DNA from 2 places in the Vibrio sp. DW001 genome. Region 2 is predicted to be linked to the other one. Evidence: riboswitches for the same ligand, from Rfam matches in the RefSeq annotation. Region 2 holds a riboswitch; the other holds the start of a gene.
The links. Region 2 has a riboswitch for lysine ahead of L3V77_RS10945 (Na+/H+ antiporter NhaC family protein). Riboswitches for the same ligand answer to the same signal wherever they lie in the genome.
Positions count from the first base shown of each region.

Region 1 (8,115 bases), 1.0 Mb from region 2:
GCAGAATCATTCGAAACCTCATTAGAGCTGTCTGGTGGTATTGCCGCGGTGTGTTGGATGGATGACCAAAAGAAAAACGACATTATTTTTTCTGCAAACTTTGCCTGCCCACATTGTGGGTACAGCATGCAGGAACTAGAACCGAGATTATTCTCATTCAATAATCCGGCGGGGGCTTGTGCAACATGTGATGGATTAGGTGTACAACAATACTTTGATCCAAGTAGAGTCATCCTTGATGATAATCTAAGTATTGCAGAAGGTGCGATTAAAGGCTGGGATCAAAAAAATTATTATTACTTTCAAATGTTGACATCCTTGGCCGATCACTACAACTTTGACCTATTTTCTCCATTTAAATCTTTATCTAAAAAAATTCAAGATACTATTTTAAAGGGGTCAGGAAAAACAGAAGTCGAATTCAAATATATCAATGATCGTGGAGATATCCGCGTTAAGCGACACCCATTTGAAGGGATCCTTAATACATTAGAAAGACGTTATCGAGAAACTGAATCCAATACTGTTAGAGAAGATTTAACCAAATATATTTCTACAAAGTCTTGTACTAGTTGTGATGGCACTCGTTTGAGAACTGAAGCCAGAAATGTTTTTCTTGAGGATACACCATTACCCGATATCGTTGAAATGAGCATCGGTGATGCAATAGCGTTTTTTGAAAGCCTTTCTTTATCTGGGCAAAAAGCGCAAATAGCTGAAAAAGTAATGAAAGAGATTAATGACCGTTTACAATTTTTGGTCAATGTGGGCCTCAACTACCTTAATCTATCACGAAGCGCTGAAACGCTTTCCGGTGGTGAAGCCCAAAGGATTAGGCTCGCAAGCCAAATTGGTGCGGGATTAGTAGGTGTCATGTATGTACTTGATGAACCATCAATTGGCCTACATCAGCGTGATAATGAACGCTTACTAAAAACACTCACCCATCTTCGGGATCTAGGTAATACAGTACTCGTCGTAGAGCATGATGAAGAAGCTATTCGCGCCGCCGACCATGTTATTGACATCGGCCCTGGAGCTGGAATTCACGGTGGTAGAGTCGTCGCAGAAGGAACAATGCAACAAATTCTTGATAGCCCTGAGTCTCTCACCGGTCAATATTTAAGCGGTGTAAAAGAGATCAGTATTCCGAAAAAAAGAACGCCTAGAAACACAAAAAAAACCGTCGAGTTGATTGGAGCAACGGGAAATAATCTAAAAGATATAACCTTTTCCCTACCGGTAGGGTTATTTACTTGTATAACTGGTGTATCGGGTTCAGGAAAATCGACTCTAATTAATGACACCTTCTACAAAATTGCTCAAACTCAGCTAAACGGCGCAACAACCGCGGTGCCGGCCCCTTATAAGAAAATAAAAGGTCTAGAGCACTTCGACAAGGTCATCGATATTGATCAAAGCCCAATAGGCCGAACACCCCGTTCAAATCCAGCCACTTACACTGGTATTTTCACTCCAATTCGAGAGCTATTCGCTGGTACACAAGAATCTCGTTCACGAGGTTATAAACCAGGGCGATTCAGTTTTAACGTCCGTGGTGGCCGGTGTGAGGCTTGTCAAGGTGATGGTGTTATTAAGGTTGAAATGCACTTCTTGCCTGATATTTATGTGCCATGTGATGTTTGCAAAGGCAAACGCTACAACCGTGAAACCTTGGAAGTAAGATACAAGGGGAAATCTATCGATGAAGTGCTGCAAATGACGGTGGAAAATGCTAGAGAATATTTTTCCCCGGTGCCAGTGATTGCACGAAAACTACAAACATTGATGGATGTTGGTCTATCTTATATACGACTAGGTCAAGCCGCTACAACGCTTTCTGGTGGCGAAGCACAACGAGTAAAACTTGCAAAAGAACTATCTAAACGCGATACAGGCCAAACACTATACATCTTGGATGAACCGACAACAGGCCTTCATTTCCACGATATTCAACAACTATTAACTGTACTACATAGGTTAAGAGACCACGGTAATACCGTTGTGGTTATTGAGCATAATTTAGATGTAGTCAAAACGGCTGATTGGGTAATTGATCTCGGGCCTGAAGGTGGTAATGGTGGTGGCGAAATTATAGCTGAAGGAACACCAGAAGACGTCGCTAAGGTTAAAGGGTCTCATACAGCACGGTTTTTGAAACCCATGCTAAAATCTAAAAAATAGTCCAGAACAAATATGTGATTTTAAACATCACCCGCGTTAAAAACAATAGACTCTAGGTAGTCTTTAAAAAAAAAGGTACAGTAGAAAAGCGAGCGAAGCTCGCTTTTTATTTAGGGATCCAATAATGGCTATCATTCACCTTAGTGGGACAAGACTCGCTCCTCAGAAAGCTAAGGCGCCGCTTAACCGCACATTTATGTTCGCAATTGGCTTTGTATTTATCATCGCCATGCACATTTATATCCCAAATTTAGATGGCATAGGGTTAGCTCTCCCATTCAATACCCTCATTTGGGCTTGCCTTGGATTAATCATTGCCATTGGCTTCTACCATATTGCTAGCACAAAGCGGATTCGCTACACCAAGTTAACCATTGTCCTATTGATCTGTTGTCTCATACTAACGTTACCTATTTTTTATCCAATAGCTAATCTCTGGCTCCTCACACTACCTCGGCTCGCTAGTCTTTGGTCTGGATGGTTATTTTTCGTCGTATTGCAGCAATTTAATCTCAGTAATCTCCATAAACAACGTTTACTTTGGTTTATTGTCATCGCCGCCATAATCGAAGTAATACTTGGCTATGTTCAGTTTTTCAATTTATTACCGAAGGAACTACTTGGTTCCAACACATTCACTAAAATGCCCTTTGGTATTTTCCAAGACCCCAGTGTCATGGTTAGTTTCATATCTACTGGTCTCGTTATCTCTGGGTATTTGCTTGCGAGACAACAAAGAAAGTATGGTCAAAAAGTAAGTCGAACACTGTTTCTTTACTTAGTACCACTGATCACTGCCCCCTTAATTATCATTCTTGCACGTGAATTAGAATGGATAGGTACGGCATTCGGTTTTGTTATTATTGCAACCTATCTGTATCGCTTCTCAACACCACAAAGATTCAGCGGTTGGATATCATCGTCAGTGGCCGGAATAGGGTTTGGTTTGATGCTTATTTCCGCCAATAGCGTTGACGCGCAGTCCTTTCAAAAACAACAAATAGAAAGATCTACGTTATTTCCACAAGCGATAGATATGCTCATAGAGAAACCTTTTACTGGATACGGATATGGTCGATTTGAACCCGAATATATTTTGTATTCTGCAAGACAACATCAATTAAATTCGGATTATCCGGTAGGATATTCATCTGTCGAGCATCCATTAAATGAAACTCTTTATTGGGGAATCGAAGGAGGACTGATTCCAATTGTAGGTATTTTCCTTGCGATGATAATGGTGCTGTTCAAAATATACTCTGCACGTAGAGGAACTCGATTAGCCATATTTAGCCTATTTATACCTATCGTGCTGCATAGCCAGATGGGCGCACCTTTTTATCATTCGGCTATTCATTGGTTAGTTTTCATCATACTTTTATATTGGATCGATCAAAGAACCTCAAAATACAAAATCCACTCTATTTCTAAGATTACTAAGGTTCTGATAAGAAGCACTAGCTTTGTTGTTCCAACGGTCACATCTGCTTATATGTTGATGGCATTACAAACCAATATGACATTGTTCAGGTTTGAACACTCTTTTCCAAAAGACTCAAGAATTCTGACACAGACTGTCTATCCCATATCACAGCAATTGCGCTACGAGTGGAATCTATACAGTGCCTCTCTTAAGCAAGGGTTATTAACCGGCGATGCGCTTGCCATCAAACAGTACATAGTCTGGGCTTTACAAGCCATTAGACAAAAACCACAAGAATTATATTACAGCAATCTGATCATGGCTTATTTAGGTTTAGGTGAAATAAGCAAAGCAAATCAAATACGTTCAGAAGCCAGCTTCTTATTTCCAAATCATGACTTTTCAACCATAGACATAGAACCCATTGCTGTAGATGAAGAGTACAACCAAAATGCTGAAAATAATGTGATTGAAGAAGAGAGTAATTCGATTGAGTCTGATACTAGAAAAGAAGAGGGAGCGACTAAAAAGTAGAGTGGTACAAACCACCCTACTTACGAACTTATTGATTTAAAGTCTCGTCCAACGCTTTTAGACATAGAGCCACGTTTTCATTTCTCGAGGCGTACCCCATCAACCCTATACGCCATGTCTTTCCAGCTAATGCTCCTAAACCAGCACCTATTTCTAAGTTATAGTCATTAAGTAGCGTTGCTCTAACGGCACCATCGTCTACCCCTTCAGGTATATAGACGGCATTGAGTTGTGGCAGTCGATAATCTTCATCTACTACAAATTGAATCCCCATCAACTCTAAACCAGTCTTTAATTTTTCATACATGATCTGATGCCGTTTCCATGCATTCTCCAACCCTTCATTTTTTAGTAACAACAAGGCTTCATGCAGAGCATAAAGGCTATTCACCGGTGCCGTGTGATGATAGCTACGTTTACCTTCACCATTCCAGTAACCCAATACTAAACTTTGATCTAAAAACCAACTTTGCACAGGTGACTGTCTATTTTGAATGCGCTGAATAGCCGCTGCAGAAAAAGTCAAAGGAGATAGACCAGGCACACAGGACAAACATTTCTGACTACCGGAATACACGGCATCTAATCCCCATTCGTCTACTTTCAACGGCACGCCTCCAAGCGAAGTCACCGCGTCAACAATGGTCAAGACCCCTCTCTCTTGTGCTAAAGAAGCCAAAGCTTGTGCGTCACTGAGAGCACCTGTAGAGGTTTCAGCATGTACGAAGGCTAAAATTTTTGCATCAGAGTTAGCGTCAAGGGCATCTCTTACTTTTCTAACGTCAACAGGTTCGCCCCATTCATTATCAACCACGACAGCTTCACCACCGCAGCGGATGACATTTTCACGCATCCTTTCACCAAACACACCATTTCGGCACACAACCACTTTATCGCCAGCTTCTACTAGGTTGACAAAACAAGCCTCCATACCAGCACTACCGGGTGCAGATACCGCAATAGTAAACGTGTTCTCTGTTTGGAAGGCGTATTTAAGAAGCTGTTTTAGTTCGTCCATCATATTGATAAATAATGGGTCAAGATGCCCTATCGTTGGACGACTCAACGCTTGCAAAACTTGCGGTGATATATCTGAAGGACCGGGGCCCATTAATGTTCTATGAGGAGGTATAAAGCTCTGTATCGTCATAATTATTCCTTTTATAAGACGCGTAGGGTATTAAAGACTAACTCATAATTCACCATCCAACAATTCGACTCTAGTATAGAGGTCAAACCACTTGTTCAAGGACCGTTTGTACATTGTATAAATACTGGGCAAATATTAGTTTTAGCAATTGACATTTAGACGTCAACATCGTTCAATGAATAGGTCTGGATTTGTTTGAACTTGATTTAGATAATTCGCTTTATAGCAGAAGAGGAGCATTGCCCAGGCAAGTGTTTTGTGGAGCCTTAACTCCGAGACAAAGCAATCAGGGGGAGCAGTGCCGAGATGATATTTCATTGAGTGTGAATAATTATCGGTTGAGTAGGCTGAATCCTACCAATTGTCACCAACCTTGTTTGGTGAAGAGCTTCTGAGGTCCGCATCCATATCTAATGCTTTTCCTCTGCTCTAGTAATCTCTCTTCAATATAACAAAAATAGAAATACTGTTAATTTGAATACATACAGGGAGAAATGCCGTGAGCGCATTCAATGTAGCAAAATTTGGTGGCACAAGCGTCGCCAACTTTGAAGCCATGAGCCGTTGTGCTGAAATAATCGAGAACAACCCAAACACAAAACTTATCGTCATTAGTGCTTGCTCTGGTGTGACAAACTTGTTGGTTGAGTTGGCTAATGGTGTTCAAGACGAACAACGTCGTCGTGTTGTCATTGAACAACTTGAAGATATCCATTATGCCATCATTGATAAACTCGCCGACCCTTTAGAAACAGAACAATCAGTTGCCTCTTTATTAAAGAGCGTGGCATCGGCTGCTGAAGCGGCATCATTCCAAAGTAGCGATAAACTCACAGATCACATGGTTGCTTATGGCGAACGGATGTCAACCCACTTGCTCACTCAAATACTAAGAGAGCGCGGCTTAAGTGCGGTACGTTTTAACATTCGCGATATGATGAGAACCAACAGCGCCTACGGAAAAGCAGAACCAGAACTAGATTCGGTTGCCAAACTAGCACAAGAAAAACTCATCCCTTTATGCCGCGATAATGTTGTCGTTACACAAGGCTTTATTGGCGCTGATATAGATGGTAATACTACGACATTTGGCCGTGGCGGCAGTGATTATAGTGCAGCATTAATCGCAGAATCGGTTGAAGCTTCTGGCCTTGAGATTTGGACCGATGTTCCTGGTATTTACACGACAGATCCACGCATAGTAGCGAAGGCAGCACCCATCCCTGAAATCAGTTTCAGTGAAGCCTCCGAAATGGCCAACTTCGGAGCCAAAATACTACACCCATCGACACTAGTTCCCGCATTGCGCCATGGTATTCCCGTGTTCGTAGGTTCATCTAAAGAGCCAGAAAAAGGAGGGACTTGGATCAGACAAAAAGTAGGAAGTTCACCGCTGTTTAGAGCATTAGCATTACGCGGAAACCAAACCATGGTAACGCTGCGTAGTCCGAATATGTTTCAAGCGTATGGTTTCTTAGCCGACGTGTTTAAAATTCTAGCGAAGTATAAGATTTCCGTTGATCTAATCACTACATCAGAAGTAAGTGTATCGCTTACTCTTGATCAAACGAACACATCCGGTGGCGCGCCAGAACTACCCATTGACGCCCAAAAAGAGCTTGAAGAACTTTGTACTGTAGAAGTAGAGCAAAATCTCTGTTTGGTCGCGCTTATTGGCAACAATATGAGTGAATGCAAAGGTTACGCAAAAAAAGTATTCAGTACATTAGAAGACTTCAATCTACGCATGATTTGCTATGGTGCGAGTCCGCACAATTTGTGCTTCTTAGTACGTTCTGTTGATTCCCGTCGGGCCGTTCAGGATCTACATAGAGAATTATTCGAGCTACGTGAGTAATGGTCTTCGAATAAAAAGGCTTGGTATCTTTAACCAAGCCTTTTTATTCATCCTTCTTTGTCTTCTATCGTGTCGTCAAAGTCTGTCATGTTTAGCAATAGCTTCCACTACTAGCTGATGTTAGGGCCTAACCACTTCTCCGCATCAAGAATATTCCAACCTTTACGCTCTGCATAATCCTCAACCTGATCTTGTTGTATCTGAGCCACAGCAAAAAATCGCGAATCAGGGTGTGAAAAATACCAACCCGAGACTGAGGCTCCAGGCCACATTGCAAAACTAGATGTCAAAGACATACCAATCGATTCTTCAACATTAAGAAGCTCCCATAAAGCACCTTTCTCTGTATGCTCAGGACAAGCTGGGTAACCAGGTGCAGGCCTAATACCTTGGTATTTCTCTCTAACAAGATCTTCGTTGGATAACATCTCCTCGGGAGAGTAACCCCAAATTTCTCTACGCACTTTTTCATGTAAACATTCTGCAAAAGCTTCTGCTAATCGATCTGCTACAGCCTGAACCATGATTGCATTGTAATCATCACCTTCAGCTTTAAACTTATCGGCCAGTTCGCGCTCACCAATACCACCTGTAACCGCAAAACCTCCAATCCAATCCTTTTTACCACTCGATTTGGGGGCAATATAATCACTCAAACAATAGTTAAAGCCTTTAGGCTTTTCTGTCTGCTGACGTAAATTGTGAAGTACTTTTGCAACTTGCGTACGTGATTCATCAGTATACACTTCGATATCATCACCAATGCTTGCGGCAGGAAGTAAAGCACAAATACCACTTGCTTTAAGTAGGCCTTCACGTTCTATTTTGTCCAGCCATTCATTCGCATCGTCAAATAATCTTTTCGCTTCTTCACCGACTTCTTCATGTTCAAAAATCTTAGGGTACTTACCCATAAGCGTCCAAGTCATAAAGAACGGGGTCCAATCTATATAGCGTCTTAAGCTC
Region 1 is NZ_CP091975.1:3,421,847-3,429,961, forward strand. Features, by position in the region: gene uvrA (excinuclease ABC subunit UvrA) at 1-2,184, shown strand, start outside; gene L3V77_RS15595 (Wzy polymerase domain-containing protein) at 2,309-4,141, shown strand; gene L3V77_RS15600 (alanine--glyoxylate aminotransferase family protein) at 4,170-5,291, opposite strand; lysine riboswitch at 5,513-5,690, shown strand; gene lysC (lysine-sensitive aspartokinase 3) at 5,848-7,149, shown strand; gene metH (methionine synthase) at 7,260-8,115, opposite strand, start outside.
Region 1: another riboswitch for lysine. It lies ahead of lysC (lysine-sensitive aspartokinase 3); the one in region 2 lies ahead of L3V77_RS10945 (Na+/H+ antiporter NhaC family protein).

Region 2 (8,115 bases):
GTAGAATATACCTACCAGAAACTCGAAGGTAAAGATGGCTTTATGCCATATCAAGATGTGCAAGAACTTGTTGTGGAACACAACCAGAACAACGCCATCTTCTTCGGTAGCGAAGCTGAAATCACAGCGAAAGCGGAATTAGCGGCAGTTGCAGCAACAACCGTTGCGGCAGGAAGTTCTGCTGGACATGACAGTGCTTCAAAAGGAAACTTACCTAACGATGGTGTTAACCTCGATCAACTAAAAGCTTGGTATCTAAAAGCCTCTAAAGCCGAGCGTAAAGAATTCCGTAGATGGATGATTGACCAAGAATAATCCTTTATTCAGACAACAAAAAACCGCCAATAATTTGTTATTGGCGGTTTTTTGTTGTCTGAATATTATTCCCAATACGAAAACGTTTGCTTTTTACCGTCATATTGCTGTTACAAATAACAAAGGCTAGAATTGGACATACGCCCTTACTAGCAGCAGAACCTTTCTATGAAATTTCCCGGTCAACGCAAATCTAAACACTATTTTCCCGTTAATGCGCGCGATCCTTTAGTGACTCAAGTACAAACTAATAAAAGGATGACAAGAACGCATATCATTGGGATTGATCAGACATTAGTGGATATCGAAGCTCGAGTGCCCGATCATTTCATCGAAAAATATGGTCTCAGTAAAGGTCATTCTCTGGTTATTGATGACGAAACAGCGGAAGCACTTTATCAGCAACTAAAACGCGATGAGCTGATAAGTAATGAGTTTGCGGGCGGAACCATAGGAAATACGCTACATAACTATTCCGTTCTTGCTGATGACAAGTCGACCCTGTTGGGAGTGATGAGTAAAGACATTGAAATTGGCAGCTATGGCTATCGCTATTTGTGTAATACCTCTAGCCGTATGGACCTTAACTACCTCCAATCGGTCACGGGTGCGATAGGACGCTGTTTTGCGTTGATATCGGACAATGGCGAAAGGACCTTCGCCATCAGTGAGGGACAGATGAATCAATTACGTCCTGATAGCATCCCTGAATCGATTTTTGAAAATGCTTCTGCCCTGGTCTTAACGGCATATCTGGTTCGTTGTAAAGAAGGCGACCCGATGCCGGACGCAACAATGCGCGCTATAGAGTACGCCAAAAAATATCATGTCCCTGTGGTGCTTACTCTTGGTACAAAATTTGTTATTCAAGATGACCCACTATTTTGGCAACAGTTTTTAAACGACCATGTATCAGTTGTGGCGATGAACGAAGACGAAGCAGAAGCGCTCACCGGTAACGGAGACCCTCTGTTAGCCGCAGACAAGGCATTGGATTGGGTTGACTTAGTATTGTGTACTGCGGGCCCTGTAGGACTGTTTATGGCTGGTTATACGGAAGATAGTGCTAAGAGACCAACTACGTTGCCGTTGCTGCCTGGCGCTATCGCCGAGTTCAACGAATACGAGTTTAGTCGACCAACCATTATGGATGCGTGTGAGTCACCAATCAAGGTTTACTCTCATATTGCGCCTTATATGGGAGGACCTGAAAAAATTAAGAATACGAATGGAGCAGGGGACGCTGCGCTTTCTGCGTTGTTGCATGATATGGCTGCAAATAGATATCATAAAGAAAATGTGCCAAATTCAAGTAAGCATCAATACCCTTATTTAACGTATTCCTCGTTCTCTCAAGTGTGTAAATATTCAAACAGAGCGAGCTATGAAGTATTAGTACAACATTCCCCCCGATTATCAAGAGGATTACCTGAGCGCGAAGATAGTTTAGAGGAAGCGTATTGGGAGAGATAATAGTTGTTGTATTAATAGAATGATAAAAAAAGAGCTCCATAAGGAGCTCTTAATAATTTAATTCATTTACTTTAGATTAGGAAATCATCTAAAGGTTTACCAGCATCAAGCTGCGATTGGATAGTAGAAGGTGTTCTACCTTGCCCTGTCCAAGTTTTTTCTTCGCCATTTGTATCAACATATTTATATTTAGCTGGGCGAGGTTCGCGCTTCTTACGAGTTTTTGTTTTGGTTTCGCCAGATAACGCAGAAATTAAATCTTCAACATCAATGCCATCTTTTGCAATCATCTGAGCATATTCAGCTAGCTTAGCTTCTCTTTCCGCTAAAGCTGCTTTTTCTTCGTCTGCTGCTGAACGACGTTCTTCAACAACGACGGTAAGTTTTTCTAGGGCTTCTTCTAATTGCTCAAAAGTTAATTCGCGAGCAAAGGCACGCAGACTACGAATATTGAGCAGCGTTTTTGTAAGTTCTGACATGTTTACTTCCATTTGATTATTATTAAACACCACAATAATAACAGTCAAATTAAATAATACCAAATTATTTAGAATTAAATTATATATATCGTACTAATCTCGCGACATAATAATATAAATTTTTGTAAATTGACCTCATATTTCCAATTCGATGAACTGATATTTTGACAATTCTCTGACATTATTACGTAACCGTTTAAAAAGCAGTGTATATCAACCGTATTGGATTCTATGGACATATCTATCGAATGAAATGAATTGTGACGGCTTTTTATGTTGCAAAAGATGGTCAAATCCGTACAATTGCGCGCACCTTATTCAGTTTCTAGGTTTATATAAGAGTTTTTCTTTATAACCTAGCTGTTTACTGAGGTAGAGGAGCAATAACTATCAGTACATTCTATTGGGGTGATGCCAATGAATAGCCTAGAAAGGAGTTATTGCCGAAGTGAGTGCGTTTATCAAGCCGCTTGCTGGGGTCGTATTTAATAATTACGACACTGCCATAGTGTATTTTTTATTAACTATGGAGCGCTACTGTGGGTTGGGAAACTGTTGGTTTTCTTTCACTTATCATTAACATATCCACATTTTACATGTTAATTCTGCAGTAGATCTCTAACCAATCGGTTTTGTAGATCATGAATTTAGTAGACTTTGCTTCGTCACCCTTATCGTTATTACCACCTTTAATGGCTTTAGGCCTTGCTGTCGTTACCCGCCGTGTATTAGTTTCCTTGGGTATTGGTATTGTATTAGGCGCCTTACTCCTTGCGGACTATTCCATATTAAACTCCTTTAGCTATATAGGCACTACGGTCAAAGGTGTATTTGTCGAGGATGGCGGTATTAATACTTGGAATATGAGTATTGTTGCCTTTTTAATCATCCTTGGAATGATGACCGCGTTATTAACTCTGTCAGGAGGCACTAGAGCGTTCGCTCTTTGGGCTCAAACACGAGTGAAAAGTAAACGTGGTTCACAATTGCTCGCGGCCTTTTTAGGCGTATTTATATTTGTCGATGATTATTTCAATAGCCTTGCTGTTGGCGCGATATCACGCCCTGTCACCGATCGTTACAATGTGTCACGGGCAAAGTTGGCCTATATTTTAGATTCAACCGCAGCACCTATGTGTGTATTAATGCCTGTCTCTAGTTGGGGCGCGTATATAATGACTATTATCAGCGGTATTCTAGTAAGCCATGGGTTAACTGAATATTCAGCTTTGGGTGCCTATTTACGTTTAGTACCAATGAATTTTTATGCGGTATTTGCATTATTGATGGTGTTTGCTGTTGCATGGTTTCAATTAGACATTGGTGCAATGAGTAAACATGAACATGAAGCGTCCTTAAACAATAAATTCACGTCTGATGACGGTAGTCCTGAAGCTCTAGAATTAAATGAAGAGCTCGCTATCGTAGAAAGTGAATATGGAAAAGTGTCTGATTTAGTCCTTCCTATTCTATTTTTGATTTTCGCAACGGTTGTGTCGATGATATATACCGGAAGCACGGCATTAGAAGCTGATGGTAAAATGTTTTCATTGCTAGGGGCATTTGAAAATACCGATGTTGGTCGCTCGCTTGTATATGGTGGCTTAGCCGGATTAATTGTTGCATTATTTACCGTCTTCAAACAAAAATTACCGATAGCCGATATTGCCAATACAGTTTGGATTGGTGCTAAATCTATGTTTAGCGCTATATTAATATTGATTTTTGCATGGTCGATAGGTTCGGTTATCGGCGACATGAAAACAGGGGCCTATTTGTCTTCTTTAATTCAAGGCAATATTAGCGTCCACTGGTTGCCTGTCATTTTATTTTTATTGTCTGGGTTAATGGCGTTCTCTACTGGAACATCATGGGGAACGTTTGGAATAATGTTACCGATAGCAGGCGATATGGCAGGTGCGACAGACTTAACAATGATGTTGCCTATGCTGAGTGCTGTTTTGGCAGGTTCAGTCTTCGGTGATCACTGTTCACCGATTTCAGATACGACTATATTGTCATCTACGGGGGCTCGTTGTAATCATATCGATCATGTTGCGACTCAATTGCCTTATGCCATTACTGTCGCGCTTGTCTCTAGTGTCGGTTTTGTTGTTCTTGGGTTAACGAATTCTGTCGCAACGTCATTCGCAACTGCCTCTATTGCATTCGTGATTGCCTGCTTCGTATTGTCGACGATATCTAAAGCAAAAAACCAACAGATGCAAAATGCGTAAAAAAAAAACACATTTTTAGGTTGAAAATTGAATCGAGCTTAGTTAGTGTGTTTATAAGCGAAAGGAACTAAGAAATTATGCGTATATTTGTAATGAACATTCATCATCACCATCATCCTGAGTAGTCTTTCGGGCGGTGTACGCATACCCGGGAGATAATAAATCCCGGAGGTCAAATCAAAGATTCGAACCCTCGGGAAATAAAAGCCCCGAGGGTTTTTTGGTTTTAGATGTTTCAACGTATTTATGCACAAAATCGCGCCAGTAATTTGTAATACAAAGCGAAATCAGAATTTAAAAAAATAACGAATATTCAGACAGGGAATAGAATAATGCAAACACAACGACTCAGAATTGCCATCCAGAAAAAAGGCCGCCTAAGTAAAGAATGCCAAGAACTGCTTAAAAAGTGTGGTGCTAAGTTTAATTTGATGGGTGAGCGTTTAGTTGTCCATACAGAAAATATGCCTATCGATTTACTACTGGTGCGTGATGATGATATCCCTGGGTTGGTCATGGATGGTGTAGTTGACCTTGGTTTTATCGGTGAAAATGAGCTAGAAGAAGTCCGCTTAGACAGAGTCGCTTTAGGTGAACCTAGTGAATTTGTTGCTCTTCGCCGTTTAGATTTTGGTGGTTGTCGATTGTCCATTGCTATTAATCAAGATGAACAATACAACGGTCCGCAAGACCTCAATGGAAAGCGTATTGCCACCACCTATCCACACCTTCTAAAAGCCTTTATGGATGAGCAGGGTGTTGATTTCAGCACTTGTAATTTACAAGGGTCTGTAGAAGTGGCGCCTCGCGCGGGTCTGGCGGATGCGATTGCTGATCTTGTTTCAACCGGAGCAACGTTAGAAGCGAATGGACTGAAAGAAGCCGAAGTTATTTTCCGCTCTAAAGCAACATTGATTCAACGTGCAGGTGAATTTGACGAAGATAAAGAAGCACTTATCAATAAGCTACTCACTCGTATGCAAGGTGTGATTCAAGCAAAAGAGTCGAAGTACATCATGCTACATGCGCCTACCGATCAGTTAGAAGCGATAAAAGCACTTTTACCCGGAGCGGAAAACCCAACGGTGTTACCCCTTGCCGCAGAAACAAACCGAGTAGCCGTACACTTAGTGAGTACAGAAAATCTATTTTGGGAAACGATGGAACAGCTTAAAGAACTCGGCGCGAGTTCAATTCTTGTTCTTCCAATCGAAAAAATGATGGAGTAAGTGATGAAGACTGTTGTTTGGCAATCTTTAAGTGAATCGCAGCAAGACTCAGTTTTAGAGCGTCCGGCAATTGCCGAAGGCGCAAATATTACGGCGACAGTGCAAGGCGTAATCAAAAAAGTCCGTTCTGAGGGTGATAAAGCACTGGTAGAACTTACGCAAAAATTTGATGGAGTGACGCCGGCGTCCATTCGTGTTTCTAGCGAAGAAATAGAGGCGGCCTCGGAGAGGCTTTCAGAGAAAATGAAAGAAGCGCTTGGACAAGCGTATAAAAATATTTCTGTTTTCCATAAAGCACAAAAGCCACTCCCACTTAAGGTTGAAACACAACCGGGCGTCGTTTGTGAGTTGTTAACAAGGCCAATCAATAAGGTTGGTTTGTATATCCCAGGTGGAAGTGCGCCATTACCATCGACGGTACTTATGTTGGGCGTTCCTTCACAAATAGCGGGTTGTCGTCAGGTTGTACTCTGCTCGCCACCACCTATTGCCGACGAAATTTTATACGTTGCTAAGTTGTGTAAAATAGATGAAGTGTACAATGTAGGCGGCGGCCAAGCGATTGCGGCAATGGCTTACGGAACCGAAACGGTTTCAAAAGTAGAGAAGATTTTTGGCCCAGGTAATGCTTATGTTACTGAGGCAAAACGCCAAGTTAGCAATGACTTTCGCGGAGCCGCCATTGATATGCCAGCGGGACCCTCTGAAGTTCTTGTTATCGCCGATGAGACGGCTAATCCAGAGTTTGTCGCGGCGGATTTATTGAGCCAAGCAGAACATGGACCGGATTCTCAGGTTATATTGCTGACACCTTCACCGGTTATAGCGGACAAAGTGGCCGATGCTGTACAGGCTCAGTTAAAACAGCTTTCGCGAGCCGATATTGCGGAAAAAGCACTCGGTTCCAGCGTCATTGTTATTGCAGATTCGATTCCGCAGTGCGTGTCAATCTCGAATGCTTACGGCCCTGAACACCTTATCGTTCAAACCCGATACCCAAGAGAGCTATTGCCTCTATTAGATAACGCTGGTTCGATCTTCTTAGGAGATTGGTCTCCAGAGTCTGTGGGTGATTATGCTTCTGGTACTAACCATGTTCTTCCTACTTATGGTTATACCCGCACGTATTCCAGTTTGGGGTTGGCTGATTTCTCTAAGCGGATGACGGTTCAAGAGCTCTCGGCAGACGGATTGAAGGGACTCGCATCTACGGTTGTTACAATGGCGGAAGCTGAAGGGTTAGATGCACATAAACGTGCAGTGACGATTCGTATAGAAGCGCTGGCGAAAGGAGAGTAATAGATGGAAAAGCTCGCGAGGAAGCAAGTTCAAGAACTTACCCCTTATCTCTCAGCCAGAAAAATTGGTGGGAGTGGCGATGTTTGGTTAAATGCCAACGAGTCACCGTTTGATAACCAATACCACATCACTTTTGATCGGCTCAACCGCTATAGCAGTTGTCAGCCACAAGAATTGATTGACGCTTACGCGAACTATGCAGGTGTTCAACCTGAACAAGTATTAACGTCACGAGGTGCTGATGAAGGCATCGAACTGCTGGTTAGGGCTTTTTGTGAGTCGGGAGAAGACGCAATCTTGTATTGTCCACCGACTTATGGAATGTATGCGATCAGTGCAGAAACGATGGGCGTTGAACGGAGAGTTGTCCCGTCAAAATCTAACTGGCAGCTAGATCTGGATGGCATAAAAGCAAATCTAGATGGTGTAAAACTTGTCTTTGTTTGTAGCCCCAATAATCCGACAGGCAACCTGATTGATCGTGAAGATATTATCGCGCTGCTTGAAATGACGAAGGATAAGGCCATTGTCGTGATGGACGAAGCCTATATCGATTTCTGCCCAGAAGCATCAACCAAAGATCTACTCGATAAGTATGAAAATCTCGCCATTCTGCGGACATTGTCAAAAGCATTTGCTCTCGCTGGGTTAAGATGTGGTTTTACGCTGGCCAATAAGCCGCTCATTGATGTGTTACTGAAGGTTATTGCTCCGTATCCTGTTCCCATCCCTGTCGCTGACATCGCGTGTCAGGCCCTTTCTGAAGCTGGCCTAATTAGAGCTCGACATCAGGTGAGTGAACTCAATGATAACCGAGCTTATTTAGAACAAGGTTTGTCTTCAATAAAAGGAATGACCGTCTACCAAGGCTTGGGCAACTATCTACTCGTTCAATGCTCCGATGGCGACGCGTTGTTTAAGAGCGCGTGGGATAACGGTATTATTTTGCGTAACTCGCCAATCAAAGACTGCATTAGAGTAAGTATTGGCAATAGGGAAGAGTGCGAAAAAACCGCCAACTTCATTAAAAAACAACTGGAAGAACGCACTGTATAAGGATAGCGAAGTGAGTAACCAACAAAA
Region 2 is NZ_CP091975.1:2,416,283-2,424,397, reverse strand. Features, by position in the region: gene L3V77_RS10960 (DUF2057 family protein) at 1-315, shown strand, start outside; gene L3V77_RS10955 (inosine/guanosine kinase) at 484-1,788, shown strand; gene L3V77_RS10950 (H-NS family nucleoid-associated regulatory protein) at 1,860-2,267, opposite strand; lysine riboswitch at 2,633-2,812, shown strand; gene L3V77_RS10945 (Na+/H+ antiporter NhaC family protein) at 2,909-4,504, shown strand; His leader region at 4,605-4,726, shown strand; gene hisG (ATP phosphoribosyltransferase) at 4,837-5,733, shown strand; gene hisD (histidinol dehydrogenase) at 5,737-7,032, shown strand; gene hisC (histidinol-phosphate transaminase) at 7,036-8,088, shown strand; gene hisB (bifunctional histidinol-phosphatase/imidazoleglycerol-phosphate dehydratase HisB) at 8,099-8,115, shown strand, end outside.